Regions from separate parts of the Micromonospora sp. Llam0 genome, predicted to be linked through region 3. Evidence: predicted binding sites of a transcription regulator. Region 3 holds the regulator's gene; each other region holds the start of a gene.
What was found. Region 3 encodes HrcA, which represses chaperone genes, less so after heat shock. Its sites were predicted from a motif close to GGTTNGCACNCTCNNNNNGAGNGTGCNAACC; they were not measured.
Positions count from the first base shown of each region.

Region 1 (10,144 bases), on a different contig from region 3:
ACGGCGACCCGGCGCAGCGAGCAGCAGCAGGGTCTTCGCCACGGCGGTGACCAGGTCGTCGGTGCCGCGCAGCAGCCCGCGGGCGCCGGCGGCCAGCGCGGCCGACGCCACCTGCGGGTCCTCCCCGCCGAACAGCACGATCACGCTGCCTGGCGAGCGGGCCAGCACCCGGCGGGTGAAGCTGGCGCTGTCTGGACGGGCTAGGGCGGTGTCGGCGAGTACGATCTCCGCTGGGCGTTCGGCGAGCCGCAGCATCACCTCCGGTTCAGAGACCGCTGTGCGTACTGCGGCGGAGAGACCGAGCCGGGCGGCGGCGGCGGTGATGTTCTGAGCTGCAACTACTGTTCGTACACACACGAGCACCTTGCGCACTTGTGACTCCCCTCTCCCGCCAGCAGCAGATCACGCGAGGCACGCTCGCTCATGCGCTTTGCCACGAAAAAAGATGAAAGTTCAGGACCGGTGGCCACGTCGCCGACCGGCTATCACGCGCAGGTTCCGACCCGGGTGTTCCCGCACGTTCCGGCACGGGTGATTGAGCAGTGGGACTCCCGGGTACCCCGGTGACACGAAGGACCGGAGCGCTTGCGCGGCCGGCCGCCCGGTCCTACCACGAAGTGTCCGCGGGAGCCGCGCGGAAGGAGGGGTGCAGATGTCGGATGTACGCCGACTGCCCGGACCGATCGTCGACCTATGGGAGTGGCAGATCCTCGGTGCCTGCCGTGGCCGGGACAGCGCCCAGTTCTTCCACCCCGACGGTGAGCGGGGGTCGTCACGCAACCGTCGGGAGTCGGGCGCCAAGGCGGTCTGCCGGACCTGCCCGGTCCGGGCGGAGTGCGCCGCGCACGCCCTGTCGGTCCGCGAGCCGTACGGGGTGTGGGGCGGCTTCAGCGAGTCGGAACGACTCCGGCTGCTCGCCCTCGGCTGGGAGGACCTCGCCGACCGCCACGGCGGCCGGGTCGACGTGCAACGGCTGGAGGCCCGGCTGGGCCGGCCGCACAAGTCGACCGTGCCGGCCCAGCGCCGGCCGGAATCGACCGCCGTCAGGCCGCAGCCGGCGGACTCGGCCACCGCCGCCTGACCCCGGCGACTGCCGCCTGAACCACGGCCGCGCGGCTACTACCTCGGCCACGACCTCGGCCGCGGGGCCGCCGGCTCAAATGTCCCTACTGGACTGTTACGCGGACCGAGTGCCAACCTGTCGCCCCGTCCGGGGCAACAGGTTGGCGCAGTTCGGGCTGGGTGGCGCCGGTCCCGTCGGTGGCCCGGACCTGCAGCAGGTGCTCACCCGAGGTCGCCGGCCACTGCCAGACCCACTGCACCCAGGTGTCCGCCGAGACCGCCGGGGCCAGCTCGGCCGGCTGCCAGGGGCCGTCGTCCACCCGTACCTCGACGCCGCTGATGCCCCGGTGCGGGGCCCACGCCACCCCGGCCACCGGTACGGTGCCGGCGGACAACTCGGTGCGGATCCGGGGGGTGTCGATCCGGGACTGGGTCTTGATCGGGCCCTGCGCCGCCCAGCCGCGCGGCACCCAGTACGCGTCGAAGTCGGCGAAGCTGGTCAACTCCAGCTCGGTGACCCACTTGCAGGCGGAGACGTACCCGTAGAGGCCGGGCACCACCATGCGGACCGGGAAACCGTGCTCGACCGGCAGTGGTTGACCGTTCATCCCGACCGCGAGCAGCGCGTCCCGCCCGTCCAGCAGCGCCTCGGTCGGGGTGCCGCAGGTCCAGCCGTCGACGGACCGGCCGACGACCTGGTCGGCTCCGGGCAGCGGGCCCGCCTCGACCAGCAGGTCCCGCACCGGTACGCCGAGCCAGCGGGCGTTGCCGATGAGGTTCCCGCCCACCTCGTTCGAGACACAGGCCAGCGTGACGTACCGCTCCACCAGCTCCATCCCGAGCAGGTCGGCGTAGCTCAGGGTGATCGGGTTGGTCACCCGGCCGTGGATCCGCAGCTGCCATTCGTCCGGGTCGACCTGGGGCACGACCAGCGCGGTGTCGATCCGGTAGAAGTCACGGTTCGTGGTGACGTACCGGCTCAGCCCCGGTGCCGCCGGGTCCACACCGAACGGCAGCGGCGGCGCGGCGGCGACCGGGGCGGGCAGTGTCACGGCGGACCTGGCGGTGGCCACCCCCCGGCGTTGCGCCAGCCAGCGACCGCCGGCACCGGTGACCAGGGCGGCGCCGACCGACACGCCGACGCTGGACAGGAACCGTCGCCGGTCGGCGGTGCCGGCGCCGGGCCGAACCGGTACCGGCTCGGCAGACGAGGCAGACGAGGCAGACGAGGCAGGCGACGCGGCGGCGGCCGGCCGCAGCGGGCCGGCGAGCAGCGCCCAGAGCAGCAACGCGGCGGCGGACGCGCCGATCACCGCCGGCAGGACGGCGGCCGGCCCGGCGCCGGGCCGGGTGAGCGCGGCCACCGCGCCGACCACGCCGAAAACCGCGACGCCGACGAAGCCGACGGCCAGCCGGCGGGCGGCCAGCATCCCGATGACGGCCGCGAACCCGGCGAGCAGTACGCCGGTGCCGATCAGCAGCGCGGTCTTGTCGTGTACGCCGAACACGTCGATGGCGAACTGTTTCAGCGGCTCGGGGACGGTGTCGACGACCACCCCGCCGACCGCGACCAGCGGTGCCGAGCGGGCGCCGGTGGCGACGGCGATCAGCTCGGCCAGGCCCAGGGCGAGTGCGGCCGCGGCCACGCCGGCGAGCGCTGCGAGCGGCCCGGGCAGGCGGCCCGGCGGTTCGGTCTGCGCAGCTGGCCCGGTCGGCTCCGGCCCTGTCGCGTCCGGCACCGTCGGCTCCGCCCTCATCGCGTCCAGCCCATCTGTCCGGCACCGTACGGGTCGACGGCGCGTAGGTATACCGCCGACGATACGCAGAATCCGCGTGATCAGAAACCTCGGGCGGAATGCACCCTCGGCCGTACTGATCACGCGGATCCAGGTGGCGCAGGTGGAACAGGTGGAACAGGTGGAGCTTCCGGTCAGAAACCGGGACCGTGCTGGTGGCCGTGCCCGTGGTCGTGACTGTGACCGCCGGCGGCCGGCTCGGCCTTCTCCGGCTTCTCCACCACCAGGCTCTCGGTGGTGAGCAGCAGCCCGGCGATCGACGCGGCGTTGCTGACCGCGTTGCGGGTCACCTTCACCGGGTCGATGATGCCGGCCCGGGCGAGATCGACGTACTCACCGGTGGCGGCGTTGAGCCCGTGGCCCCAGTCGCCTTCGAGCACCTTGCCGACCACCACGTACCCGTCGTAGCCGGCGTTCTGGGCGATCCACCGCAGCGGCTCGTGCAGCGCCTTGCGGACCACCGAGACGCCGACCTTCTCGTCGCCGTCGAAGCCGAGGTCGTCGTCGAGCACGGCGGCGATCTGGCTCAGCGCCGCGCCGCCGCCGGGGATGGTGCCCTCCTCGACCGCGGCCTTGGTCGCGGCGATGGCGTCCTCGATGCGGTGCTTGCGCTCCTTCATCTCGACCTCGGTGGCGGCCCCGGCCTTGATCACCGCGATGCCGCCGGAGAGCTTGGCCAGCCGCTCGGCGAGCTTCTCCCGGTCCCAGTCCGAGTCGGACGCGTCGATCTCCTTGCGGATCTGGGTGACCCGGTCGGCGACCTCGGAGTCGTTGCCGGCGCCGTCGACCACCGTGGTGGTGTCCTTGTCGACCACGATCCGCCGGGCCCGGCCCAGCGACTCCAGCCCGACCGCGTCGAGCTTGTAGCCCAACTCCGGGGCGATCAGCTCGGCGCCGGTCAGGATCGCCATGTCCTGCAGCATCGCCTTGCGCCGGTCGCCGAAGCCGGGGGCCTTGACCGCACAGATCTTCACGGTCTTACGTACGGCGTTGACCACCAGGGTGGACAGCGCCTGCCCGTCGACGTCCTCGGCGACGATCAGCAGCGGCTTGCTGTCCTGGACGATCTTCTCCAGCAGCGGCAGCAGCTCCTCGATCGAGGAGATCTTCTGGGTGGTGATCAGGATGTACGCGTCCTCGAGGACCGCCTCCTGCGCTTCGGCGTCGGTGACGAAGTGCGGGGAGATGAAGCCCTTGTCGAACTGCAGGCCCTCGGTGACCTCCAGCTCGGTGGCCAGGGTGGAGCCTTCCTCGACGGTGATCACGCCGTCGCGGCCGACCCGCTCCATCGCCTCGGCGATCAGCTCGCCGATCGTGGCGTCCTGGGCCGAGATCGTCGCGACCTGCGCGATCGAGCCCTTGTCGGCCACGTCCGCCGCCTTGGCCAGCAGCGATTCGGAGACCTTCTGCGCGGCCGCGTCGATGCCGCGCTTGAGGCCGGCCGGGTTGGTCCCGGCGGCGACGTTGCGCAGACCTTCACGGACCATCGCCTGGGCGAGCACGGTGGCGGTGGTGGTCCCGTCGCCGGCGACGTCGTTGGTCTTCGTCGCCACCTCCTTGACCAGCTGCGCACCGAGGTTCTCGTACGGGTTGGTGAGCTCGATCTCCTTGGCGATGGTCACGCCATCGTTGGTGATCGTCGGAGCGCCGAACTTCTTGTCCAGCACGACGTTGCGCCCGCGCGGGCCGAGGGTGACCTTGACCGTGTCCGCGAGCGTGTTGACGCCGTGCTCCAAGAGGTGCCGGGCGTCGTCCGAGAAACTCAGGATCTTCGCCATGACATTCCCTTCACAGGCACTAGCCGTCGGCCGGCCGGCGGCTGCCGGGCTCCGGCCGACGGGCGACGCCCCGAAGCCCCGGCTGGGGCTTCGGGGCGTTCAGCACTGGCAGTAGGTCACTTCTCGATGACCGCGAGGACGTCGCGGGCGGAGAGCACCAGGTACTCCTCGCCGGCGTACTTGACCTCGGTGCCGCCGTACTTCGAGTAGATGACCGTGTCGCCGACGTTGACGTCAACCGGGATCCGGTTGCCCTTGTCGTCGACGCGGCCGGGGCCGACAGCGAGGACGGTGCCCTCCTGCGGCTTCTCCTTGGCGGTGTCGGGGATCACGATGCCCGACGCCGTGGTGGTCTCAGCCTCGTTCGCCTGGACCAGGATCCGGTCCTCGAGCGGCTTGATCGCAACCTTGGTCGCGGTAGTCACGGGCATACCCTCCTGGGGTATCTGGTTTTGGTGCCGGCCACGTGGGTAACCGGCGTCAATCTGCCTCATGTCCACCGGGCGGATCCGTCGTCGCGGGTGCCGGACCGCCTGGCGTTTCGCTCACCGGCGGGAGCCGGTGGGCTGGCACCCTCGACCCGAGAGTGCTAACCGCAGATTAGCAGTCGCCTGTGCGGAGTGCTAGCCCGATGGCCGAGCATGGACAATGTCGCGGTGCACCCGGACGAACTGGCCGCCCTGCGTGCCCCGGAAGGCGCGGCCGCGCTGGTCACCGCAGGCGAGGTGCTGGCCGCGTCGGGCGGGGCGGATCCCCTCGCGGCGGCGACCGCGCTGCGTACCGCCGGGGTGCCGGCACCGCTCGCGACCGCAGCGCTCACCCAGGCCGCGCTGCGCGCCCGCGCGACCGGCAAGTTCGGCCCGGCCGCCGACCGGATGTTCTTCACCCGCGCCGGCCTGGAGCAGGCCACCCGGTCGGTGGTCGCCGACCGGCGCGCCGCCCGGTTGCGCGCCGCCGGGGTGCGCCACCTCGCCGACCTGGGTTGCGGTCTCGGCGCGGACACCCTCGCCGCCGCCCGGGCCGGCATCCGGGTGTACGCGGTGGAGGCCGACCCGGGCACCGCCGCGATCGCCGCCGCCAACGCAGCGGCGACCGGGCTGGCCGACCTGGTCGACGTGGTCTGCGCCGACGCCACCGGAGTCGACGTCTCCGGCTACGACGCGGTCTTCTGCGACCCGGCCCGCCGTACCGGCAGCGGTCGGCGCACCTTCGACCCGGACAGCTACTCCCCGTCCTGGGACTTCGTCCGGTCGCTGGTCGCCCGGGTGCCGCGGACCGTGCTCAAGGTGGCGCCGGGCATCGACCACGCGCTGATCCCGCCGGGAGCCGAGGCCGAGTGGGTCAGCGTCGACCGGGAGGTGGTCGAGGCGGCGTTCTGGTGCGGCCCGCTGGCCGACGCCCCGCGCCGGGCCACCCTGCTGCGTGCCGGACGGCCGGCCACGGACCTGGTCGGCGACGGCGACGAGCCGGTCGACGTCGGCCCGGTCCGGCGTTACCTGTACGACCCGGACGGGGCGGTGGTCCGCTCGCACCTGGTCGCCGCGTTCGCCGCGACCGTCGGCGGCACCCTCGCCGACGGGTCGATCGCCTACGTCTACGCCGACACGCCGACCGACACGCCGTACGGCCGATGTCTGGAGATCACCGACGTGCTGCCGTTCTCGCTGAAGCGGCTGCGGGCGTTGCTGCGCGAACGCGGTGTCACGCGGCTGGAGATCCTCAAACGCGGTTCCCCGCTCGACCCCGCCCAGTTGCGGCGTGACCTGCGGCTGCGTACCGCCGCCGGAGCCGGCGTGGCGGCGAGCCTGGTGCTGACCCGGGTGGCCGGCGCCCCGACGGCGCTGCTCGCCCACCCGGTGGAGGCACCAGGCCGGTAACGTCGCGCGGCATGGCAGGTACCGCGACCCCGGCGACGACGCTGCTGACCAAGCGGCGGATCACCTTCCAACTGCACCCGTACCGGGTCTCGCCGGACACCCCGGACTACGGCGCGGCGGTCGCGGCCGCCCTCGGCGTCGCCGCCGAGCAGGTCTTCAAGACGCTGGTGGCGCAGGTCGACGGGGCACTCGCCGTCGGTGTCGTGCCGGTCACCGGGGAGCTGGGCCTGAAGGCCTTCGCGGTGGCGCTCGGTGGTAAGCGCGCGGTGCTCGCCGACCGGGTGCTCGCCGAGCGGACCACCGGGTACGTCCGGGGTGGGATCAGCCCGATCGGGCAGCGTAAACGCCTGCCGACGGTGCTGGACGCCTCGGCGCAGCGGTTCGCCGAGGTGTACGTCTCGGCCGGCCGTCGCGGGTTGCAGCTGAGTATCACTCCGGGCGATCTGGCAGCGGTGGCCGACGCCCGGTTCGCCCCGATCGCTACCCACTGATCCGGTCAGTCGACGGGCAGATGTCCGCCACGTTGCTGAATTGTTATCGCGGGCAACAAAACTGGTGACGTCAGCGGTCTTGTGCTCGGCGCCACACTCCTAATACGTTGCCGGACACAACAAAACTGTGACGGCCCAGCCCAGCCCCAGGCCGTTGCCGTCGCCGGCCGGGTCTCCGGAGCCCATCAGCGCCGCGCGAGCCACACCTGATACCGCACGACACGCACCAGCACCAACCCCTTGTACGCGAAACATCACCCTTCGAAAGGACCCGAGCGATGCGCAGAGGGATCCTCAGCACCGCCGCCGCTGGCGTCCTGCTCGCCGGCGGCCTGACCGCCTGTAGCAGCGACACCGGCACCGACAGCGGTGACACGCCCACCCCGAAGATCGGCGTGATCCTGCCGGACAGCGCCTCCTCCGACCGCTGGGAGACCGCCGACCGGCGCTTCCTGCAGGAGGCGTTCGACGCCGCCGGCGTGCAGGCCACCATCCAGAACGCCCAGGGCGACAAGGCCCAGTTCCAGACCCTCGCCGACCAGATGATCACCGACGGGGCCACCGTCCTGATGATCGTCAACCTGGACTCCGGCACCGGCAAGGCCGTGCTGGACAAGGCCAAGCAGCAGGGCGTCGCCACCATCGACTACGACCGGCTGACCCTGGGCGGCTCCGCCGAGTACTACGTGAGCTTCGACAACGAGGCCGTCGGCCAACTGCAGGGCGAAGGTCTGGTCAAGTGCCTGACCGACGCCGGCGTGGAAGAGCCGACCATCGCCACCCTCAACGGCTCCGAGACCGACAACAACGCCACCCTGTTCAAGAACGGCTACGACGGCGTGCTCGACCCGCTGTACGAGTCCGGCGAATACGTCAAGGGCCCGGACCGCTGGGTGCCGGACTGGGACGGCGCCCAGGCCGCCACGCTGTTCGAGCAGATGCTGACCCAGACCGGCGGCGAGATCGACGGTGTGCTGGCCGCCAACGACACCCTCGGCAACGCGGCGATCTCGGTGCTCAAGCGCAACCAGCTCAACGGCCAGGTGCCGGTCACCGGGCAGGACGCCACCCCGCAGGGTCTGCAGAACATCCTCGCCGGCGACCAGTGCATGACCGTCTACAAGGCGATCAAGGCCGAGGCGCAGGCCGCCGCCGACCTGGCGGTCGCGCTGGCCAACGGTGAGCGCAAGGAGGTCGCGCAGACCGTCACCGACCCGGAGACCAACCGGGAGGTGCCGTCGGTGCTGCTCACCCCGCAGGCCATCTACAAGGAGAACGTCGCCGACGTGGTCAACGACGGCTACGTCACCGCCGAGGAGCTCTGCACCGACGAGTTCGCCGAGCTCTGCGCCGAGGCCGGCATCAGCTGACCGGCGTACCGGCGACCGACCGGTAGCCCCGCCGCGGGTGTCACCCGGCAGCACCATCGCCGGGTGACACCCGCGGCGGCGGAACCGGCACCGGCCGGACACCCTCACGAAGGAGACCACCCGTGTCCGCGACCCCCCTGCTGCAACTGCGCGGGATCGACAAGAACTTCGGCCCCGTCCAGGTGCTGCGCAACGTCGACTTCGCCGTCTACCCCGGCGAGGTGACCGCGCTCGTCGGTGACAACGGTGCCGGCAAGTCCACCCTGGTCAAATGCATCAGCGGCATCCACCCGATCGACCGCGGCGAGGTCCTCGTCAACGGCCGCCGGGTGCACATCCACAATCCGCGCGACGCCGCCTCGCACGGCATCGAGGTCGTCTACCAGGACCTCGCGCTCTGCGACAACCTCGACATCGTGCAGAACATGTTCCTCGGGCGGGAGAAGCGCTCCGGGATCGTGCTGGACGAGACCACCATGGAGCAGATGGCCGCGGACACCCTCGCCGGGCTCTCCGTCCGGACCGTCAAGTCGCTGCGGCAACTCGTCGCCAGCCTCTCCGGCGGCCAGCGCCAGACCGTCGCCATCGCCAAGGCGGTGCTGTGGAACAGCAAGGTCGTCATCCTCGACGAACCCACCGCGGCGCTCGGCGTCGCCCAGACCGCCCAGGTGCTCGAACTGGTCCGCCGGCTCGCCGACAACGGCCTCGCCGTCGTGCTGATCTCGCACAACATGAACGATGTCTTCGCGGTGTCGGACCGGATCGCCGCGCTGTACCTCGGCCAGATGGTCGCCCAGGTCCGCAGCACGGAGATCACCCACGCGCAGATCGTGGAGCTGATCACCGCCGGCCGCAGCGGTGACCTCGGCCTGCCGGCCGACAACGGCACCGAGTACACCGTCACCACCGGACCGGGAGCCGACCGATGAGCACCGCCACCTCGACAGTCCAGCGGCCCGCCGCCCCGGCCGACTCGCCCGGCGTCGGCGAACACCTGCGCAACTACTCCTCCCGGGTGCGCGGCGGCGACCTCGGCGCACTGCCCGCCATCCTCGGTCTCGTCGTGCTCTGCACGGTCTTCTCGATCGTGCGGCCCAACTTCTTCACCGCCGGCAACTTCGCCAACCTGTTCATCCAGGGCGGAGCGGTCACCCTGATCGCGATGGGGCTGATCTTCGTCCTGCTGCTCGGTGAGATCGACCTCTCCGCCGGCTTCGCCAGCGGTGTCTGCGCCGCGATCCTGGCGGTCGTCTCCACCGAGATGGGACTGCCCTGGTACGTGGCGGTGCTGGCGGCGGTCGCCACCGGCACCCTGATCGGCACCACCCTCGGATTCCTGGTCGCCAAGGTCGGCATCCCGTCGTTCGTGGTCACCCTGGCCGCGTTCCTCGCCTTCCAGGGCACCGTGCTGCTGCTGATCGAAGGCGGCAAGAACGTCTCGCTGCGCGACGACGTGCTCATCGCGATCGTCAACCGCAACGTCCCGCCGGTCGTCGGCTGGGCGATCTTCGGCGTCGGGGTGGCCGGGTTCGCGCTGATCCAACTGCTGCGCTACCGCACCCGGTCCGCCAAGGGCCTGGTCACCGACCCGATGGTGGTGGTGCTGACCCGCATCGGCGTGCTGATCGCGATCGCCGGCGCCGCCGTCTACATCCTCAACCAGGAGCGCAGCATCAACCCGCTGATCACCTCGCTACGCGGGGTGCCGATCGTGGTGCCGGTCATCGTGGTACTGCTGGTCTTCTGGACCTTCGTGCTGCGGCGCACCGC
Region 1 covers NZ_RJJY01000002.1:1,177,633-1,187,776, forward strand. Annotated here, with positions in the region: gene EDC02_RS32685 (response regulator transcription factor) at 1-372, opposite strand, end outside; gene EDC02_RS32690 (WhiB family transcriptional regulator) at 653-1,081, shown strand; gene EDC02_RS32695 (molybdopterin-dependent oxidoreductase) at 1,167-2,738, opposite strand; gene groL (chaperonin GroEL) at 2,993-4,636, opposite strand; gene groES (co-chaperone GroES) at 4,753-5,067, opposite strand; gene EDC02_RS32710 (class I SAM-dependent methyltransferase) at 5,278-6,513, shown strand; gene ybaK (Cys-tRNA(Pro) deacylase) at 6,525-7,004, shown strand; gene EDC02_RS32720 (sugar ABC transporter substrate-binding protein) at 7,283-8,374, shown strand; gene EDC02_RS32725 (ATP-binding cassette domain-containing protein) at 8,497-9,303, shown strand; gene EDC02_RS32730 (sugar ABC transporter permease) at 9,300-10,144, shown strand, end outside.
Region 1: a site for HrcA is predicted at 5,201-5,231, ahead of groES (co-chaperone GroES). Genes of this name have one in related genera too.

Region 2 (10,144 bases), on a different contig from region 3:
CTGGTCGCGATCGAGGGCTCCTACGACGACGTGAACCGGCTCTGCAGCGAGCTGGTGGAGACCGACGAGTTCGAGGACACCGCGTTCGTCAACGTCAACGTGCGGCCGTACTACGCGGAGGGGTCCAAGACTCTCGGCTACGAGGTGGCCGAGCAGCTCGGCTGGCGGATCCCCGAGCAGGTGGTGATTCCGATGGCCAGCGGTGAACTGCTCACCAAGGTGGACAAGGCGTTCACCGAGCTGGTCGAGATCGGTCTGGTCGACGCGCCGGCGAACGGCTGGCGGGTGTTCGGCGCGCAGTCCGCCGGCTGCAACCCGATCGCGACCGCGCTGCACCGCGAGACCGACCAGATCGTGCCGGTGAAGCCGACCGGGATCGCCAAGTCGCTCAACATCGGTGACCCGGCCGCCGGCCTGTACGCGTTGGAGGCGGTGCGGCGCACCGGTGGCTGGATGGACTACGCCGACGACGACGAGATCCGGGAGGGGATCCGGCTGCTGGCCCGGACCACCGGGGTGTTCGCCGAGACAGCCGGTGGGGTGACCACGGCGGTGCTGAAGAAGCTGGTCGACAGCGGACGGCTGGACCCGGCCGCCGAGACGGTCGTCTACAACACCGGTGAAGGTCTGAAGACCATCGACGCGGTCGCCGGGCAGGTCGGCCCGACGCATCGGGTGAAGCCGTCGTTGCGTTCGGTTCGTGAGGTCGGACTACTCGGCTGACCTTCTGACCAGCACGCCCTCCACTGAATCGGCTGATCGGCGTACGCCGATCAGCCGATGTTCATGTGCGGTCCGTAGTCGGTGTTTTGCCATAGGTCGAGAAAATACGCCGGTGGGGTCTTGACGACTGCAACTGCACGGCGCAGGATGCTCCGTGCGGGAGGACGACTCGCCGTAAGGGCCCCGACCGAGCTTGGCAACAATCTCAACCCTGGGTCCCAACGACCGACAGCGCCGGAGGCGCTGTGCGAGCGTCCTCCCGACCAACATCTTCCGATCGGTAATTCGGTCGCGCGGGTGGCCCGGCCCCGTCAGGCTCGACGGCATGGACATCACCATCACCCCGCTGGATCCGGCCGACGAGGCCGCCTTCGAGCAGGCATACCAGATCAAGCGGTCGGCCTTCTTCGTTCCGGACATGCCGCCGACCCCACGTCAGTGGTTCGAAGCCCTGCTGCGCCATCCGCGCCGCAGCGTACGGTTCGAGGCCGCGCTGGCCAGCGTGGACGGCCTACCCGTCGGGCTGGCCGCCATGGAGTTCCCGCTGCTCGACAACCTCGACAACGTCGGCTTGGACATCCACGTGATGCCCGCTCACCGGCGGCGCGGCGTCGGTCGGGCGCTGCACGCATACGCCGTGCGGCGGGCCCGGGAAACCGGCCGGACCCGGATCATGGGGCAGTCGGCCGACACCATGCCCGGCGGTGTCGCCCGCGACCCGGCACCGACCGCCTTCGCCCACGCCATGGGCGCCAAATCGGCCCTGGTCGACGCGCGCCGCCGACTCGACATCGACACCGTCGACCAGCCTGCGCTCGACGTGATGCTCGCCGACAGCTGGCGCCGCGCCCCCGGCTACGAGTTGGCGACCTGGGTCGGGCACTGCCCGCCGGAGTACCGCGCCGATCTCGCCTACCTGGACGGACGGCTGGTGACCGACTCGCCAATGGGTGACCTGGAATGGGAGCCGGAGAAGGTCGACGCCGACCGGATCCACGAAGTGGACCTGGCACGGTCAGCGGCCGGGTTCCGTAGCTACCACGCGGTGACCCGGCACCTGGACAGCGGCCGGATCGTCGCCTGGAGCAACATCACCCGCCAGGCCGAGCCGGACTGGCACGCGTACCAGCAGATCACCATCGTCGACCCGGACCATCGCGGCCACCGGCTGGGCACCATCGTCAAAATCGAGAACCTGCGGTTCACGCTGCGCCACGAACCGGCGCTGCGGGTGATCGACACCTGGAACGCCGACAGCAACCAGCACATGATCGCCATCAACGAGGCGATCGGCTTCCGCGCGGTCGACATCTGGCAGAACTGGCAGCAGACCATCTGAGGCATGATGACGGCATGACGGAGACCCCGCACCCGCTGTACGTCACGCACGCCGACACCCTGGCCCGGGCGCTGACCGCGATCGCCGAACGGGACTACTGGTCGGCCTACCCCGAGTCGCCGAGCCCGCGGATCTACGGCGAACACGCCGCCGCCGAGGGCGCGGCGGCGTTCCGCGCCTACCTCGGCAAGGACTTTCCCCTCGACCAGCCCACCGCCACCGGCGCCCCGGTCGCCACCGACGACAGCCCGTTCGGCATCGAACTCGACGTCCGGTACCCCCGTGCCGACGTCGACCAGCTGATCACCGCCGCCCGGGCCGCGTTGCCCGGCTGGCGTGACGCCGGCCCGCGTAGCCGGGCCGGCGTCTGTCTGGAGATCCTCGCCCGGCTGCACGCGCACAGCTTCGAGCTGGCCAACGCGGTGCAGTTCACCACCGGTCAGGCGTTCGTGATGGCGTTCCAGGCCGGCGGTACGCACGCGCTGGACCGTGCGCTGGAAGCCGTCGCCTACGCGTACGCCGAGATGACCCGCCACCCGCGCACCGCCGGCTGGGAGAAGCCGGCCGGCCGCGGCGAACCACTGCGGATGACCAAGACGTTCCACGTGGTGCCGCGCGGCGTCGCCCTGGTGGTCGGCTGCCACACCTTCCCGACCTGGAACTCCTACCCGGGGCTGTTCGCCTCCCTGGTCACCGGGAACCCGGTGCTGGTCAAGCCGCACCCCGGCGCGGTGCTGCCGCTGGCCATCACCGTCCGCTACGCCCGCGAGGTGCTCAGCGAGGCCGGCTTCGACCCCGACCTGGTGCAGCTCGCCGCCGAGGCGCCGGGCGAGCGGCTGGCGACCGTCCTCGCCGGCCGCCCCGAGGTGCGCATCATCGACTTCACCGGCTCCACCGAGTACGGCGACTGGCTGGAGGCCAACGCCCGTCAGGCCACCGTCTACACCGAGAAGGCCGGCGTCAACACGATCGTCGTCGACTCCACGGCCGACTTCGCCGGCATGTGCCGCAACATCGCCTTTTCCCTGTCACTCTACAGCGGACAGATGTGCACCACCCCGCAGAACATCCTGGTGCCGGCTGGCGGCATCGAAACCGATCAGGGGCGCAAGAGCCCGGACGAGGTGGCCGGTGGCATCGCCGCCGCGATCGGCAAACTGACCGGCGACCCGGCCCGGGCGGTCGAGCTCATCGGCGCGATCGTCGACGACGCGGTCCTCGACCGGCTCGCCGCAGCCGCCAAGCTCGGCGAACCGGTGCTGGAGTCGCGGGAGATCAGCCACCCGGCGTACCCGGACGCGGTGGTGCGTACCCCGCTGGTCGTCAAGCTCGACGCGGACGCCGACGACGTCTACGGCCGGGAGTGGTTCGGGCCGGTCACCTTCGTCGTCGCCACCGCGTCCACCGAGCGCAGCGTCGAGATCTTCCGGCGTACGGTCGCCGCCCGCGGCGCGCTCACCGCCGGCGTCTACTCGACCGACCAGCGGGTGCTCGCCGACGTGGAGGCCGCCGCGCTGGACGTCGGTGTGCACCTGTCGGCGAATCTCACCGGCGGCGTGTTCGTCAACCAGTCGGCGGCCTTCTCCGACTTCCACGCCAGCGGTGCCAACGCCGCCGCGAACTCGGCGTTGACCGACGGCGCGTACGTCGCCGGCCGGTTCCGGATCGTCCAGTCCCGCCGGCACGTCTGACCCACTGTGGTTGCCGACCGGCCCGGCTGATGAGCCGGGCCGGGGTCGGCTCGCCGGTCACGCCGGCCGGCGCATCTGCAACTCGGTCAGGTCCGGCCGGGTCGGGTGCGGCAGGCGCACGCCAGTGTCGGTGAAGCCGAGCCGCTGGTACGCCCGTACCGCCCGGTCGTTGCCGACCACCACCTCCAGTATCAGCTCCGGCCGCCCGGCCGCGCGTGACCAGGCGGCCACCGCGTCGACCAGTTCGGCGAGCAGGTTCCGGCCGCGCCAGGCCGGGCTGATGTAGACGGCGAACAGAACGGACACCGACGGGTCGTCGCGCCAGACGTGTGCTCCCGCGTGCGCCACGAACGTTGTCGGCCCGGTCTCGGCCACGAACTGGGCGATCAGGTCACCGACGGCGGACCGGGCCGCCCGCTCGGCGTACTCGTGCAGCGGGCGGGCCGCCGCGTCGGCGAGCCGTTCGATGAACGCCAACGGCGAATCGGCGAGCATCTCCAGTCGCAGCGCCCGCATCCGGGCGGCGTCGTCGGCCCGGATCCGCCGGACTGCGGCTACCGACGGTACGACGTGGTCGGTGTCGGTCCCAGTTCCCATGCCGGCATGCTCACCCGGCGCGGCCCGGCCGACAACCGGAATCCCGCCTTCGGCCCGGCCCGCGCCGGTCACGCCACCAGCGCTATCGGCCCGCCGCCAGTTTCTACCAGGTCACGCCACCAGCAGCAGGGCGGTGCCGAGCTGCCGGCAGTAGTCGACACCGTGGTCGAGCCCGTGCCGTCCGGGGTAGCGGGCCAGCGCGCCGATCACCCAGGTCTCCCCGATCGCGAGGCAGCTGACGTGCCAGAGCCCGTCCTCGTCGCGCAGCAGCCAGCCGTTCTTGATGGCGATGGTGGCCGCGTACTCGGGGGTGAGCGCGTCCCGCGGGCCGAAGTCGCCCTCACCGCGGACGGCGCGCATCTCGGACAGCAGCCACGGCGTCCACTGCGGCCCGGCCGCCCGTCCGTCGGCGAGGCAGCGCCCCAGCCTGGTCAGATCGCGGGCGGAGACGACCGTGTTGCTCCACAGGTCGCGCTCTGGGGCCGAGTCGGTCAGTCCGCAGAGCCGTACCATCCGCTCGATGGACTCCCGGCCACCGACCCGGTCGTAGGTGGCGTCCGCGCCGGGATTGTCGCTGTCCCGGATGATCGACGACAGCTGGGCCAGCTGGGGTGTCCGGAGCATGTGGCCCTGCTCGTCGGCGCGGCGCAGGTCGTCGGCGGCCAGCCACACCTTGATCAACGACATGGTGTCGCTCTGCGCGGCGAAGTTCGGCGACCCGGTGATCAGCCCGGTACGCCGGTTCAGCGCCGCCCAGGAGAAGAATCCGTCGGTCGGTGCCGGCACGGTGCCGGCACGCAGCAACACGCTGCGCTGGTGGTGGTCGTGGTCGGCGACGGTCCAGCCCGGCTCGCGCGGCGGTGGTTTGCCGGCGTCGCCGGGCAGGCCGCCGGTGAACGCCGACAGCACGATGAGCAGTCCGACGGCGGCGGCCGCCGGGCGGCGTTGGCGGGCGCGGTCGTGCCGGGGCGCGGTGCGGTCCGACCGTCGGACGGCCCGGCTGCCAGGTGCGCGATGCCGTCCGGGCTTCACGTTCTGCGGTGTACGGGACACACGTGGTCAACGAAATGTGGTGCCAGAGAGACTTGACCGGGGGTTAATGTCCCCTTTTGGGGTAGTGCGGTGCCGTCCGGCCTCGTGTAGCGTGCGATTCCGGCTGCTGTAGTCGGGCACCCGCACGGGAGTCCGATCGGTGGCTCCGGCCGGCGAACACGCCGACCAGAGGGCCGGCAGAGGCCCGGCACGACAGAAGTGAGGAAGTACCGTGGCGCAGGGCACCGTGAAGTGGTTCAACAGCGAGAAGGGCTACGGTTTCATCGCGGTCGACGGGGGTCAGGACGTCTTCGTCCACTTCTCCGCGATCGAGATGGACGGCTACAAGGCGCTCGACGACGGGCAGCGCGTCGAGTTCGAGATCGCTCAGGGGCAGAAGGGTCCTCAGGCGGAGAGGGTCCGGGTCATCGCCTAGTCACACACTGCTGGCCAACTGCGCGTCCGGTGGCCGGTGCGGCCGCCCGACCGGACGGCGACGTATCTGATAGCTCGACACAGGTCTGCGTACCCGCAAGGCGTCGGTTCTCCTCGTGGAGCCGGCGCCTTTCATCGTCTCGCCGCCCGGCGATCCTGCCCACCTGATCTTGACCGTGACCGCAGTCTGCGGCCGTGCGGCCCGACGGGTGACGTCGGGCCGGCAAGTTGCTGTTCGCTTGCACTCGACAGGGGAGAGTGCTAAACAAGGATTGGCACTCGCCAACCGGGAGTGCCAAAGGTCGGGGCGGTGGGGCCACCGCCGTCGTTCCGCTTCCGCGGGGTGACGGAGATGGCCGGTCGTCGCGGGCTATCCGGCCCGGCCGGCGGACGTCACTGTCGCCAGGTAGTGACGTCCGAAGGTGCGTAGAGCAGGCGGCATGGCGGAGCTGACCGGCTCCGGTGCTGCGAGCGTCCAGGAGGACAACGCCGTATGGCCAAGATGATCGCGTTCGACGAAGAGGCGCGCCGCGGTCTCGAGCGGGGCATGAACACCCTCGCCGACGCCGTCAAGGTGACGCTGGGCCCGAAGGGCCGCAACGTCGTGCTCGAAAAGAAGTGGGGCGCCCCCACCATCACCAACGATGGTGTGAGCATCGCCAAGGAGATCGAGCTCGAGGACCCGTACGAGAAGATCGGCGCCGAGCTGGTCAAGGAGGTCGCCAAGAAGACCGACGACGTGGCCGGTGACGGCACGACGACGGCGACCGTCCTGGCCCAGGCCCTGGTCCGCGAGGGCCTGCGCAACGTGGCGGCCGGCGCGAACCCGATGGCCCTGAAGCGGGGCATCGAGGCCGCCGTGTCCAGCGTCGCGGAGGAGCTGAGCAAGCTCGCCAAGGACGTGGAGACCAAGGAGCAGATCGCGTCCACCGCGTCGATCTCCGCCGGTGACTCCAGCGTCGGCGAGATCATCGCCGAGGCGATGGACAAGGTCGGCAAGGAAGGCGTCATCACCGTCGAGGAGAGCAACACCTTCGGCCTGGAGCTGGAGCTCACCGAGGGTATGCGCTTCGACAAGGGCTACATCTCGCCCTACTTCTGGACCGACCCGGAGCGGATGGAGGCCGTCCTCGACGACCCCTACATCCTGATCGTCAACAGCAAGATCTCCTCGGTCAAGGACCTGCTCCCGATCCTGGAGAAGATCATGCAGTCGGGCAAGCCGCTGCTGATCATCGCCGAGGACGTCGAGGGCGAGGCGCTGGCCACCCTGATCGTCAACAAGGTGCGCGGCACCTTCAAGTCGGTTGCCGTCAAGGCTCCCGGCTTCGGTGACCGCCGCAAGGCGATGCTGACCGACATCTCGATCCTCACCGGCGGCCAGGTCGTCAGCGAGGAGCTCGGCCTGAAGCTCGACGCGGTGACCATCGACATGCTGGGCCGGGCCCGCAAGGTCCAGGTGACCAAGGACGAGACCACGGTCGTCGACGGTGCCGGCGACGCCGAGCAGATCCAGGGCCGGGTCAACCAGATCCGGGCCGAGATCGAGAAGAGCGACTCCGACTACGACCGCGAGAAGCTGCAGGAGCGGCTGGCCAAGCTGGCCGGCGGCGTCGCGGTGATCAAGGTCGGCGCGGCCACCGAGGTGGAGCTCAAGGAGCGCAAGCACCGCATCGAGGACGCGGTGCGCAACGCCAAGGCGGCCGTCGAGGAGGGCATCGTCCCCGGTGGTGGCGTCGCCCTGGTGCAGGCCGGCAAGACCGCCTTCGACAAGCTCGACCTGGTCGGCGACGAGGCGACCGGCGCGCAGATCGTGAAGATCGCGCTGGACGCCCCGCTGCGGCAGATCGCCGTCAACGCCGGCCTCGAAGGCGGCGTCGTGGTGGAGAAGGTCCGCAACCTGGAGGCCGGCCACGGCCTCAACGCCGCCAACGGCGACTACGTGGACCTGCTGCAGGCGGGCATCATCGACCCGGCCAAGGTGACCCGGTCGGCGCTGCAGAACGCCTCGTCGATCGCGGCGCTGTTCCTGACCACCGAGGCCGTGGTGGCGGACAAGCCGGAGAAGAACCCGGCTCCGGCGGGTGCGCCGGGCGGCGGCGAGATGGACTTCTGAGTCCAGCCACGCCGCAGTAGCGACAAGACCGCAGGGCGGTTACCGGGCAGCTTCCCGGTAACCGCCCTGCGGCGTTTGCCACCCGCGTGCCGATCAGCCGCCGGACCGGGCGGCCCGCACCGCCGCGTACGCGTCGACCAGGCCGGCGCCGGTGAGGTTCGCCGGGTCACCGCAGGTGTCACCGCCCCCGGTGCCGGCCTCGGCTGCGGTCTGCCGCAGTATCCGCGCCGTGCCGTCCAGATCACCGATCAGCTCCGGTTGCGCCGACCACAGCAGCGCCACCACCCCGGCCACCTGCGGGGTCGCCATCGACGTACCGTCCAGCGCCGCGTACCCGCCGCCCGGCATCGCCGACAGCACATCGGCGCCCGGTGCCACCAGGTCCGGCTTGACGGTGCCGTCCGGCGCCGGGCCCCGGCTGGAGAAGTCGGTGACCTCCCGGTCGGCGTCCACCGCGCCGACGGTCAGCACATCGGTGTACGGGGCCGGCGGGTCGTCGACCGAGCTGCAGAACGGGCCGGTGTTGCCGGCGGCGGCCACCATCATCAGCCCGGCGGCGGCCAGCGCCTCGGTGGCCGGCCGCAACGAACCCAGGTCGCAGCCTTCCAGCTCCGGGCAGCCCCAGGAGTTGGTGAGCACGTGCGGCGCGCGTTCCGGTCGCCCGTCGGCGAACGGGTCGCCCCCGGTCGGGAACGGGGCCAGCATGAACTGCAGGCAGTCCAGGTAGCGTGCCGGGTTGCCCAGGTTACGGTCCAGGTTGACACAGCCGACCCAGGACGCGCCCGGCGCGACCCCGATCGGGGTGTCACCGACGGCCGAGCCGAGCGTGTGGGTGCCATGCCCGTTGTTGTCGGTCGGCGTACCGGTGCCGTTCCACGGGTCGAACCAGGAGTCGTCGCCGCCCCGGAACCCGTCCGCGAGCGCCGGATGGTCGCCGTCCACTCCGGAGTCCGAGGCGCCGACGACGATGCCGGCGCCGTCGACGCCGAGCTCCGTCCAGACCCGTTCGGCGCCGAGCATGGTGATGTTCCACGGCGGGGTACCCGGAGCGGGCTGATCGCCCCGTTCGGGCTCGACCGTGGCCGGCAACGGCCGCAGCTGCTGGCTGATCAGCACCCGGTCGACGTCGTCCCGCCGGGTCAGCCAGGGCCGCAGCGCCGGCCCGGCATCCACCTCGATCGCGTTGACCAGGTAGTACGGCGTGTAGGACAGCCCCCACCGGTCCAGGTCGTCGCGCAGGTCGGCCTGGCTGGCCTCGGCGGTGTCGACCAGCCGTTGGAAGACCGTACGGACCCGTTCGTCGCGGGCCTGCGGCCCGGTGTCGCGCGGCACGTCGGCCAGGTCGGCCTGTTCCCGCAGCACCACGAACAGCCGTTCGCCGTGCAGTCCCGGCTGCCCGACGGCGAGGTGCACGGCGGCACCGGCCACCGCCAGCACCGCGACGGTGGCCGCCGCCACCCACCGCAGTGGCCGACCCGCCAGTCGCGGTGGTCGACCCGACGGCCGCCAACCGAGACCGAAGCCGAGGCCGAGGCCCAACGCGAGCGCCAGCGCCAGCCCGACGCCGGCACCGACCGCCGCCCAGAACGGCAGGTCACGGCCGATGGCCAGGAGCAGCGAGACCTCTTCCGGGTCGAGCAGGGCCAGCGGTCCGGCGACGGACAGCCCGGCCAGTACGCCGACCGGCGCGCCGGACCGGTCGGCGGCCCAGCTGATCGCCGCGGCCGCGTAGGCGATCGGCGGCAGCACCAGGATCGCGGCCAGCTGCCCGCCGGGTTGACCGACGCCGGCGGCGAGCAGCAGCAGCCCGACTCCGGCCACCGTTCCGCCGAGCAGGATGGTGCGCACCGCCGAGCGTCCCTGCGGGCCGGCACCGATCGCCGTCCAGAACCGCCGGGGCAGCAGTTCGGCGGCGTACCAGCCGATCGCGGCCGCCGCGGCGACGGCGAGTGCCGTCTCCACCGCGCCGCCCAGCGCACCGACCCACCACCAGGGCAGCAGCAGGACCAGCCCGGCCGCGACGGCGAGCAGGACGGCGGCCGTCCGGTCCGCCTTGCCTGACTGAACCGGCCCCGGCTCGGCCTCGTTCGGCTCGGCCCTGCGCCGTAGCGCCCGCAGCCCGGCGGCGCCGGCGGCGGCGAGCACGGTGAGCGCGGCCAGGTACAGCTCGTGGTGGACGGTCGGTACGGCCCGCAGCAGCCCGAAACCGGC
Region 2 covers NZ_RJJY01000002.1:903,428-913,571, reverse strand. Annotated here, with positions in the region: gene thrC (threonine synthase) at 1-723, shown strand, start outside; gene EDC02_RS31480 (GNAT family N-acetyltransferase) at 1,049-2,062, shown strand; gene paaN (phenylacetic acid degradation protein PaaN) at 2,077-3,753, shown strand; gene EDC02_RS31470 (GNAT family N-acetyltransferase) at 3,811-4,350, opposite strand; gene EDC02_RS31465 (serine hydrolase) at 4,462-5,382, opposite strand; gene EDC02_RS31460 (cold-shock protein) at 5,615-5,818, shown strand; gene groL (chaperonin GroEL) at 6,311-7,933, shown strand; gene EDC02_RS31450 (S8 family serine peptidase) at 8,027-10,144, opposite strand, start outside.
Region 2: a site for HrcA is predicted at 6,088-6,118, ahead of groL (chaperonin GroEL). Genes of this name have one in related genera too.

Region 3 (10,144 bases):
CAGTCCCGGGTGGGGGACACCGTCACCATCAACGGTCGGCCGGCGAGTGCGCCGCTCGGCGGCTACAAGGATCCGCGGCCGATGGTGTACTCCGGGCTGTATCCGATCGACGGCTCCGACTACCCGGCGCTGCGTGAGGCGCTGGACAAACTGAAGCTCAACGACGCGGCGTTGACCTACGAGCCGGAGACGTCCGGCGCGCTCGGCTTCGGGTTCCGCTGCGGCTTCCTGGGCCTGCTGCACCTGGAGATCATCCGGGAGCGGTTGGAGCGGGAGTTCAACCTCGACCTGATCTCGACCGCACCGAACGTGGTCTACCGGGTGGTGATGGAGGATGGCGAGACGGCCACCGTCACCAACCCGAGTGAGTACCCGACCGGCAAGATCGCCGAGGTGCACGAGCCGGTGGTCCGGGCCACCGTACTGACCCCGAACGACTACGTCGGTGCGGTGATGGAGCTGTGCCAGGGGCGGCGCGGCTCGTTGCAGGGCATGGACTACCTCTCCGCCGACCGGGTGGAGCTGCGCTACACGCTGCCGCTCGCCGAGATCATCTTCGACTTCTTCGACCAGCTGAAGAGCCGGACCAAGGGCTACGCCTCGCTGGACTACGAGCCTTCCGGCGAGCAGCCGTCGGACCTGGTCAAGGTGGACATCCTGCTGCACGGCGAGCCGGTGGACGCGTTCAGTGCGATCGTGCACAAGGAGAAGGCGTACAGCTACGGTACGACGATCGCCGCCAAGCTGCGCAACCTCATCCCGCGCCAGCAGTTCGAGGTGCCGATCCAGGCTGCGATCGGCAGCCGGGTGATCGCCCGGGAGACGATCCGGGCGATCCGTAAGGACGTGCTGGCCAAATGCTATGGCGGCGACATCAGCCGTAAGCGCAAGCTGCTGGAGAAGCAGAAGGAAGGCAAGAAGCGGATGAAGATGGTCGGCCGGGTGGAGGTGCCGCAGGAGGCGTTCATCGCGGCTCTGTCCACCTCGGACGGCGGTAGCTCGGACGGGAAGGCCGGCGGCAAGCGGTGATCCCCCGTGGCTACGGCCCGAGCGCGGCGTACTGTCCGCGATGCGGAGCCGGGCTGTCCGGTCCGCCGCCGGTGCGCTGCGGCGGCTGCGACTACCAGCTGTTCCAGAATTCCCGGCCGACCGTCAACGTGGTGGTGACCGACCCGGCCCGGACCCGGTTCCTGGCCATCCGCCGGGCCAAGCCGCCCCGGGCCGGTCACTGGGAGACCCCTGGCGGGTTCTGTGACGGGGCGGAACATCCCCGGTCGGCGGCGCTGCGCGAGTGCCGGGAGGAGTTGGGCGTCGAGGTCGAGCTCGGTGCGCTGGTCGGCCTCTATCTGGGTGAGTACGAGTTCCAGGACGAGACGTTGAGCGTGCTGGAGTGCTTCTTCCTGGCCACCCTGGTCAGCGACCGGGTCCGACTCGACTCGGCCGAGGCCACCGAGTGCGGTTGGTTCGCCCTTGCCGAGCCGCCGCCGCTGGCCTTCGCGACCATGGACGTGGCGGTGCGGGACGTGGCGGCATCCTCCGGACGCTGACGCGGTTGTCTCCTCCGGCGGCGATGAACCGGTTTGGTCGTCGCGATGGCCGGGAACTTAGCGGTCACCAAGGACAACGCGACATCTCCGGCAAGGAGGATGAACAATGACCGTTACCGGCATCATCACCGCTCTCATCGTCGGCCTCATCATCGGCGCGCTCGGCCGGCTGGTCGTGCCGGGCAAGCAGAACATCCCGATCTGGTTGACCATGCTGATCGGCGTCGGCGCCGCGCTGCTGGGCACCGTCATCGCCCGTGCCGCCGGTTTCGCCAGCACCGCCGGCTTCGACTGGCGGGAGTTCTTCGTGCAGGTGATCCTGGCCGCGGTCGGTGTGGCCCTGGTCGTCGGGGTCGGTGGTCGCCGCAGCATGAGCCGGTACTGAGCGGCCCAGCCGACGGACTGAGGAATCCCCAGCCGACGGCACCGGGTCCGTCGTCGGCGCCCATCCCGGCACCTGCGGGGGCGGACGCCGACGACGGACCCGGTTGTCGCGGGTCAGCGCAGCCAGGGGATGCTGCGGTCGAGCAGCCCGCGCTCCTTGAGTTCCTTACGGAGCGGGATCTCGTCGTCGATGTAGCCGTCCCAGTTGATGCCCCAGTAGTTCGCGGTATGGGTGCCTTCGCCGAGCAGTTGTCGCTGCACCGGCGTCCGGTTCGCCCACCACTGGCGGTCCTTGTCGACATGCAACTCGTCCAACGGGCGGATCCAGCGGTACGTGTACCCGATGAACAGCATCTTGCGGGTGATCGTGGACAGGTTGGTCGACCGGGAGTGCCACTGCCGGCGGTCGAAGATGAACGCGTCGCCCGGGTTCGCGGTGATCTCGACCGTGCCTTCGGGATCCGGGTTGTGCACGGTGAGGTCGGCCGGGCGGGGCAGCGAGTTGCGCAGGTGGCTGCCGGGGATCACCTTGGTGGCGCCGCGGCCGGTCTCCGACAGGTCGGACAGGACGTAGGCCACCTTCAGCGAGAACATCGGCCGGGGCAGGTTCGGGTCCATCGTCTCCGGGTCGGAGTTCTGCCGGTAGCCGTCCTGGTGCCACCCCCAGTACGGCTTCTCCGGCTCCAGCGCCGGTGGGGTGACGTCGAGGTGGTTGTGGTGGGTGTAGATGTTCCAACCGGCCAGCCCCCACATGTACGGGAACGCGATCGGATGGGTGAGCAGGTCGCCGAAGAGTTCGTCGCGGTCCAGGAAGCCCAGCAGATGCAGGGTGCCGTCGGCGGTGGTCTTGCCGGCGGCCTTCTCCTCGGCGTACACCCGGTCGACCGCGGCCTCGAGCGCCGCCCGGTGGTCCTCGGTCAGCACGTTGCGCAGCAGGAGGAAGCCCTGCTCGTGGAACTCCTTGCGGTCGATGTCGCTGATCGCTTCGTAACCGGTCCGCCCGCCGTAATCGAACACAGCTGTCCCGTCCTGTCGGTGGTGCGCCCCTTTCGGGCCTGGCGGATGCCGATCCTAGCCCGCCTCTCGGCCGGCCCGCCCGGGCCGATTGTCAGCAAATTGCGGGCCGTGTGGTCGGCCACAGCCGATCGCACGTGAGGTGTCGGGGTGCGCACTTTCGGTACAGGTCTGCCGTGCGAAATGTCCGTATTGCATAATTTGCCGTATGTTGCGCTAACTGTCGGTTAAGATATGCAACCTGGAGGCCGATTGTCGACGTCAGGTGAAGACCTCCGCCATCACCCGCCCGGTCTCGATCTCACTGCCGGAAATCGACGACCAACTGCCGCCTTCCGCGGTCCATTCCTGATCGCCGAACGTGACCCTTTTGACGCCATGATCAGTGGCATGGGAAACGAGCCAGTGCGCATATCGCCACCCGGCCTGCGCGTTCTCCGCCGGAACGCTCAGTGACGGCGTGGTGGGTACCGGCAGCAGTGACTCCAGGCCGCCCCAGTCCAGCCGCAGACCGTCGGTGAGCGCCGCCGTCGCCTCGGCACCCCGCATCACCGGATCCTGGGTCACCGTGCAGGCGACCGCGCCGGTGGCCTCGCCGAGCAGCGCAGCGGTGAGCACCTGCGACTCGTCGGTCCACTTCTCGTACGCCTCGGGGAAGGCCGACCGCTGGACGGCCTGCGCGGCGTCGGTGACCCGCATGTCCTGCCAACCCCGGATTCGTTCCAGGCCGGCGTAGAACGCGTTCGTCGCGTACCTGGTGTCGCGGATCTGCTCGACCGTGCCCCACCCCTGGCTGGGGCGCTGCTGGAACAACCCGACCGAGTCCCGGTCCCCGCCGGTCAGGTTGCGCAGCTTGGACTCCTGAAACCCGGTCGCCAGCGCTACCACCACGGCACGGGGCGCCAGCCCGCGCTGCACCCCGATCGCCGCGATCGTGGCGGCGTTCGCCATCTGCTCCGGATCGAGCGACACCCGACGCAGTTGGCTGTCGCCCGCCCCCGGCATGGACTCGGGCAGCTCGACGGTGCAGCCCCGCCAGCCCTCGGGCAACGCGAAATCGCCGATCCACCGGCCCAGGCCGACTCCGCCCAACAGGGCGATCGCCGCCAGCACGGCGACCAGCACCAGCACCGTCCTAGCCCGCACCGTCACCCCCACGCGTGTTGCTGGGACCTTTGGTACACCAGGGACGGTTGTGTCGTCCAGCGGGAGAGGGTCCCGCGCTTGCCGTACCCGGCCCTTACGCCGTACGCCTCGACCCCGTACGCCGCAGATACCCCGTTTCGGGGCGACTATCCGTGGTCACCGCCGGGCAGCCAGCTCGGGTCGCGTTTGTCGCGGAACGCCCGTACGCCCTCGCGGCCCTCGTCGGAGAGGAAGTATTCGGTGGAGAGCTCGCGCAGCTCGGCCGTCTCGGCCCGGATGTCCGCCGCCGGGGTGCGCCGGAGCAGCTGCTTGGTGCCGGCCAGGGCGCCCGGAGCACCCCGGACCAGTGCGGCACAGCTCGCCGTCACCGCGGCGTCCAGCTCCCCGGCCGGTACGGCGGCGCTGACCAGACCGATCTGCTCCGCCCGGGCACCATCGAACAGTTCACCGGTGAGGTACAGCTGCGCCGCTGCCCGCGGCTGCAGCCGGCGCAGCACGGTGGCGGAGATCACCGCCGGGACCACTCCGAGCCGTACCTCGGTGAAGGCGAAGGTGGCCGCCGCGTCGCAGATCGCGATGTCGGCCGCGGCGATCAGCCCCAGCCCGCCGGCCCGGGCCGGGCCACCGACCCGGGCCACCACCGGCTTGGGGCACTCCCAGAGCGCCGCGAGTACGTCGCCGAGCATCCCGACCGGCACCTGTCGGGTCGCGTACGCCTCGGCGGTCTCCTTCAGGTCGGCACCGGAGCAGAAGACCGGCCCGGTGTGGCTCAGCACCACCACCCGGACCTGCGGGGCGGCGACCGCCTCGGCCAGGCCGGCGAGCAGTTCGGTCATCAGCGGGGTGGACAGCGCGTTGCGGTTGCCCGGGCTGTCCAGGGTCAGGGTGGTGATCCCGGCGGCGGTGGCCGTACGGATCAGTGGCTGCGCGGACCTGGTGGGTCGGGGCTCATCCATGCCGGCACACTAGTCCCATGCCAGGAGCACCACCCGCCGGTACGCCGGTGCCCGCCGACGGGGCGTTGCCGCCGTCCGCGCTCGCCCGCAGCGGCCAGCGCGGTTTCGGGGTCTACCTGCACGTGCCGTTCTGCGCCAGCCGCTGCGGCTACTGCGACTTCAACACGTACACACCTGCCGAACTCGGCGGCAGCGCGCCGGTCGGCGAGTACCTGGACGCCGTGCTGGGCGAGCTGGAACTGGCCGCGAAGGTCCTGGCCGACCGCCCGCCACGGCAGGTGGACACGGTCTTCGTCGGCGGCGGCACGCCGAGCCTGCTGCCGGCCGACGCGCTGGCCCGGCTGCTCGACGCGATCGACGCCACCTGGGGGCTGGCCGCCGACGCGGAGGTCACCACCGAGGCCAATCCGGAGTCGGTGACCCCGGCGTCGCTGCGGGCGCTGCGGGCCGCCGGCTACACCAGGGTGTCGCTCGGCATGCAGTCGACCGCAGCGACGGTGCTCGCCGTGCTGGACCGCCGGCACGCGCCGGGCCGCGCGGTCACCGCCGCCCGGGAGGCCCGGGAGGCCGGGTTCGAGCACGTCAATCTCGATCTGATCTACGGTACGCCGGGGGAGAGCGCGGCGGATTTCGACGAGTCGCTGGCGGCGGTGGTGGCGGCCGGTGTCGACCACGTCAGCGCGTACGCGCTGATCGTCGAGGACGGCACCCGGTTGGCGGCCAGGATGCGGCGCGGCGAACTGCCGTACCCCGACGACGACGTCGCCGCCGACCGCTACCTCGCCGCCGAATCGGCGCTGAGCGGCGCCGGATTCGACTGGTACGAGGTGTCGAACTGGGCCCGGTCGGACGTCGGCCGGTGCCGGCACAACCTGCTGTACTGGACCGGCGGCGACTGGTGGGGTCTCGGGCCGGGGGCACACAGCCACGTCGGCGGGGTCCGCTGGTGGAACGTGCGGCATCCCCGGTCGTACGCCGAGCGGCTGGCCGCCGGACGCTCGCCCGGCCACGGCCGGGAACTGCTCACCGGCACCGAGCAGCAGGTCGAAGAGGTGATGCTGCGGCTGCGGCTGGCCAGTGGGCTGCCGCTGGCGCGACTGGATCCGGCCGGCCGGGTCGCGGCCGAGCGGGCCGGCGACGACGGGCTGCTCGACCCCGGCGCGCTCGCCGCCGGGCAGGCGGTGCTGACCCTGCGCGGCCGGCTGCTGGCCGACGCGGTCGTCCGGGACCTGCTGCCGTGAACCGCCGCCACCGGTGACGCCCCCGGAGCCGGTACGGATCCGGGGGCGAGCGGTGTCACTTGATGAAGTTGGCGGACATCGGGTACTTGTACAGCGTCCCCTCGTTGGCCTTCACGCCCGCGATGATCCCGAAGATGATCTGGATGGCGAACACCACCAGGCTGGGGATGAACAGCAGGCACCAGCTGACGAAGAGCAGCACGAAGGCGATGGCCGACCAGAGAATCTGGAAGTTGAGCGCGGCCAGCGCGTGCGCCCGTACGGCCGGTGACTGCTGACCCTTGACCAGGTAGGCGATCAGCGGGCCGACGAAGCCGAGCGGTCCGAAGCTGATGAACGCGCCCAGGGCGCCACCGAAGTGGGCGACCAGCGCCCAGGTCTTGTCGTCGTTGGTGGCGTAGCCGGACGGGGGTTGACCTCCGTACGCCGGACCGCCGGGCGGGAAACCGCCGGGCGGGGGGTATCCGCCGGGGGGCGGGCTCGCGCCGCCGGGCGGCGGGGGGTATCCGGGAGAGGAGGCCTCGCCCGGCATCGAGTAGGACGCTGGAGGTGGCGGCGGGGAGTTGGGGTCCTGCGGCATGCCGCCGGGACCGTTCTCCCCTGGTGGGCGAGGTGGTTCAGTCATGCCCGACACGGTAGGGGGACGGATCAAGCCGCGCCAGTTAGCCCCGCCGACGATTTTCCCGTCCGGGCAGGCCGTCTCCGCTGGTCGGTCGGCTTGCGCGGGGTTGGCTGGCCGGCCTTGCGGGGCCCGCCGGACGGCGGATCCGACCCGAAGGAGTGCACTTGGTGACATATCGCCCGGTACGCCCCCGCCCGGCGAATTGATCATCGCCGGCCCGGCCCGGCCCGATCGACGTATGCTGGCACTCACAACCGGCGAGTGCCAGCAGGGGCGTCCGTCGTCGGTCCGGCCACCCACCGGCCGCCGCGACGGCCGGGGCCGTAGCCTCGGACCGGTCCGACAGGTGCCAGCGGAGGAGGTGCGGATGGGTCTCGACGACCGCAAACTCGACGTGCTCCGGGCGATCGTCGAGGACTACGTCGCCACCCAGGAGCCGGTCGGCAGCAAGGCGCTGGTCGAGCGGCACCAGCTCGGGGTGTCACCGGCGACCGTGCGTAACGACATGGCGGTGCTGGAGGAAGAGGGCTACATCCGGCAGCCGCACACCAGCGCCGGGCGGGTCCCGACCGACCGTGGCTACCGGTTGTTCGTCGACCGGCTGTCCCGGGTGAAACCCCTCAGCCCGGCGGAGCGCAGGGCGATCGAACGCTTCCTCGCCGGCGCCGTCGACCTCGACGACGTCGTGCACCGCACCGTCCGGTTGCTCGCCCAGCTCACCCGCCAGGTCGCGGTGGTGCAGTACCCGAGCCTGTCCCGGTCGTCGGTACGGCACCTGGAGCTGGTGCCGATCTCGACCACCCGGCTGATGCTGGTCCTGATCGTCGACACCGGCCGGGTCGAACAGCGGCTGGTGGAGCTGCCGGCCCCGATCAGCGCCGACGACGTGACCGATCTGCGTCGGCTGGCCAACGAGAAGCTCGACGGCTGTCGGCTCTCCGACACCCCGCCGTTGGTCCAGGCGTTGGTCGACGAGGCGCCATCGGACCTGCGACCGGCGATGACCACGCTCTCGACGGTCCTGCTGGAGACGTTGGTCGAGCGGCACGAGGAACGCATCGCGCTGGCCGGGACGGCTAACCTGACCAGAGGGGGACTACTCGACTTCCAGGGCTCCCTGCGCCCGATACTGGAGGCACTGGAGGAGGAGGTCGTCCTGCTCAAGCTGATCGGCGAGGTGGAGCCGAGCACCCTGCGGGTCCGCATCGGCGACGAGAACGAGATCGACAACCTGCGGGCCGCATCCGTGGTCAGCACCGGTTACGGTCCGGGCACCGTCATCGTCGGTGGCCTCGGCGTGCTGGGGCCCACCCGGATGGACTACCCCGGCACCATCGCCACGGTTCGCGCCGTGGCACGCTACGTCGGCGATCTGCTGGCGCAGAACTGACCGGCGGGCAGGATCAAAAACGACCCGGCGAACTGCACATGCGAGACTGACACATGAGGACACCAGACGCAGTGGCCAAGGACTACTACGGGATTCTCGGCGTGAGCCGGGACGCCTCCGCTGACGACATCAAGCGGGCCTACCGCAAGTTGGCCCGGCAGTACCATCCGGACGTCAATCCGGATCCGGTGGCGGCTGACAAGTTCAAGGACATCAATGCCGCGTACGAGGTGCTCTCCGACGACCAGAAGCGGCAGATCGTCGATCTCGGTGGCGACCCGTTGGCACCCGGCGGCGCGCCCGGCGGCGGCCCCGGCGGGGCCGGGCCCTTCGTCGGCTTCCAGGACATCATGGACGCCTTCTTCGGGGCGGCGGCCGGCTCCCGTGGGCCCCGGTCGCGGACCCGCCCCGGCGCCGACGCGATCCTGCGCCTGGAGCTCGATCTGACCGACACCGCGTTCGGCGTGGAAGCACCGATCACCGTCGACACCGCGGTGATCTGCACCACATGCTCCGGCGCGGGCACCGCGGCCGGCACCCACCTGGCGACCTGCGAGGCGTGCGGCGGGCGCGGCGAGGTCCAGTCCGTGCAACGGACCTTCCTCGGCCAGGTGGTCTCGTCCCGGCCCTGCGTGGCCTGCCAGGGCTACGGCACCGTCATCCCGCATCCCTGCGCCACCTGTTCCGGTGACGGCCGGGTCCGGACCCGACGTTCGCTGACCGTCAAGATCCCCGCCGGGGTGGAGGACGGGATGCGGATCCGGTTGGCCCAGCAGGGCGAGGTCGGGCCGGGCGGGGGCACCGCCGGTGACCTGTACGTCGAGATCCACGAGCGGCCGCACGACGTCTACTCCCGCAAGGGTGACGACCTGCACTGCCGGGTCACCGTGCCGATGACCGCCGCGGCGCTCGGCACCCGGCTGACCATCCGGACACTGGACAGCGACGAGCCGGTGGACGTCAAGCCGGGCACCCAGCCCGGTGCCACCCTGCGGCTGCGCGGGCGCGGCGTGCCGCATCTGCGCGGCACCGGCCGTGGCGACCTCTACGTGCACCTCGACGTGCGTACCCCCACCAAGCTCGACGCCGAGCAGGAGCGGGCGCTGCGCGAGTTCGCCAAGGCCCGGGGCGAGGAGGTCGCCGAGCTGACCAAGCAGGGCGGGTTCTTCTCCCGGATGCGCGACGCGTTCAACGGCCACGGCTGACCCGCCGCCCGGCCCGACCAGCGAGCAGCAGCGGAGAACCGATCCGAGGTGAGCGCCCCACTGTTTCTCGTCGAGTGCCTGCCGACCGGGCCGACCCACACCCTCGACGGGCCGGAGGGCCACCACGCCGCCACGGTGGTCCGGCTGCGCCCGGGCGAGCGGTTGCGGCTCGCCGACGGGCGCGGCGGCGTCGCCGACGCGGTGGTCGAGGCCGTCGGCCGGCACCAGCTCGATCTGCGGGTCCTCGACACCGGGTACGTCAGCGCCACCGATCCCCGGCTGGTGGTGGCGCAGGGCATCGCCAAGGGCGACCGGGGCGAGCTGGCGGTGCAGGCGATGACCGAGGTCGGGGTCGACGAGATCGTCCCGTGGGCGGCTGCCCGCTCGGTGACCCGCTGGCGCGACGACCGTGGTGCCCGGGCCCGGCAACGATGGGTCGGCACCGCGCGGGAAGCCAGCAAACAGGCCCGCCGACCGTGGCTGCCGGTGATCGGCGGCTCCGACGAGCAGCCGGCCGAGCCCACCGACGCGATCGCCGCCCGGTGCGCGGCGTCGGCCGCCAGCTTCGTCCTGCACGAGTCGGCGCAGCAGCGGCTGGCCGTCGCCGACCTGCCGACCACCGGGTCGGTGCTGCTGGTG
Region 3 covers NZ_RJJY01000001.1:4,125,901-4,136,044, reverse strand. Annotated here, with positions in the region: gene lepA (translation elongation factor 4) at 1-1,029, shown strand, start outside; gene EDC02_RS18080 (NUDIX hydrolase) at 1,026-1,547, shown strand; gene EDC02_RS18075 (GlsB/YeaQ/YmgE family stress response membrane protein) at 1,654-1,932, shown strand; gene EDC02_RS18070 (phytanoyl-CoA dioxygenase family protein) at 2,046-2,948, opposite strand; gene EDC02_RS18065 (hypothetical protein) at 3,207-4,097, opposite strand; gene EDC02_RS18060 (enoyl-CoA hydratase-related protein) at 4,238-5,047, opposite strand; gene hemW (radical SAM family heme chaperone HemW) at 5,065-6,288, shown strand; gene EDC02_RS18050 (DUF4870 domain-containing protein) at 6,344-6,913, opposite strand; gene hrcA (heat-inducible transcriptional repressor HrcA) at 7,278-8,300, shown strand; gene dnaJ (molecular chaperone DnaJ) at 8,372-9,505, shown strand; gene EDC02_RS18035 (16S rRNA (uracil(1498)-N(3))-methyltransferase) at 9,554-10,144, shown strand, end outside.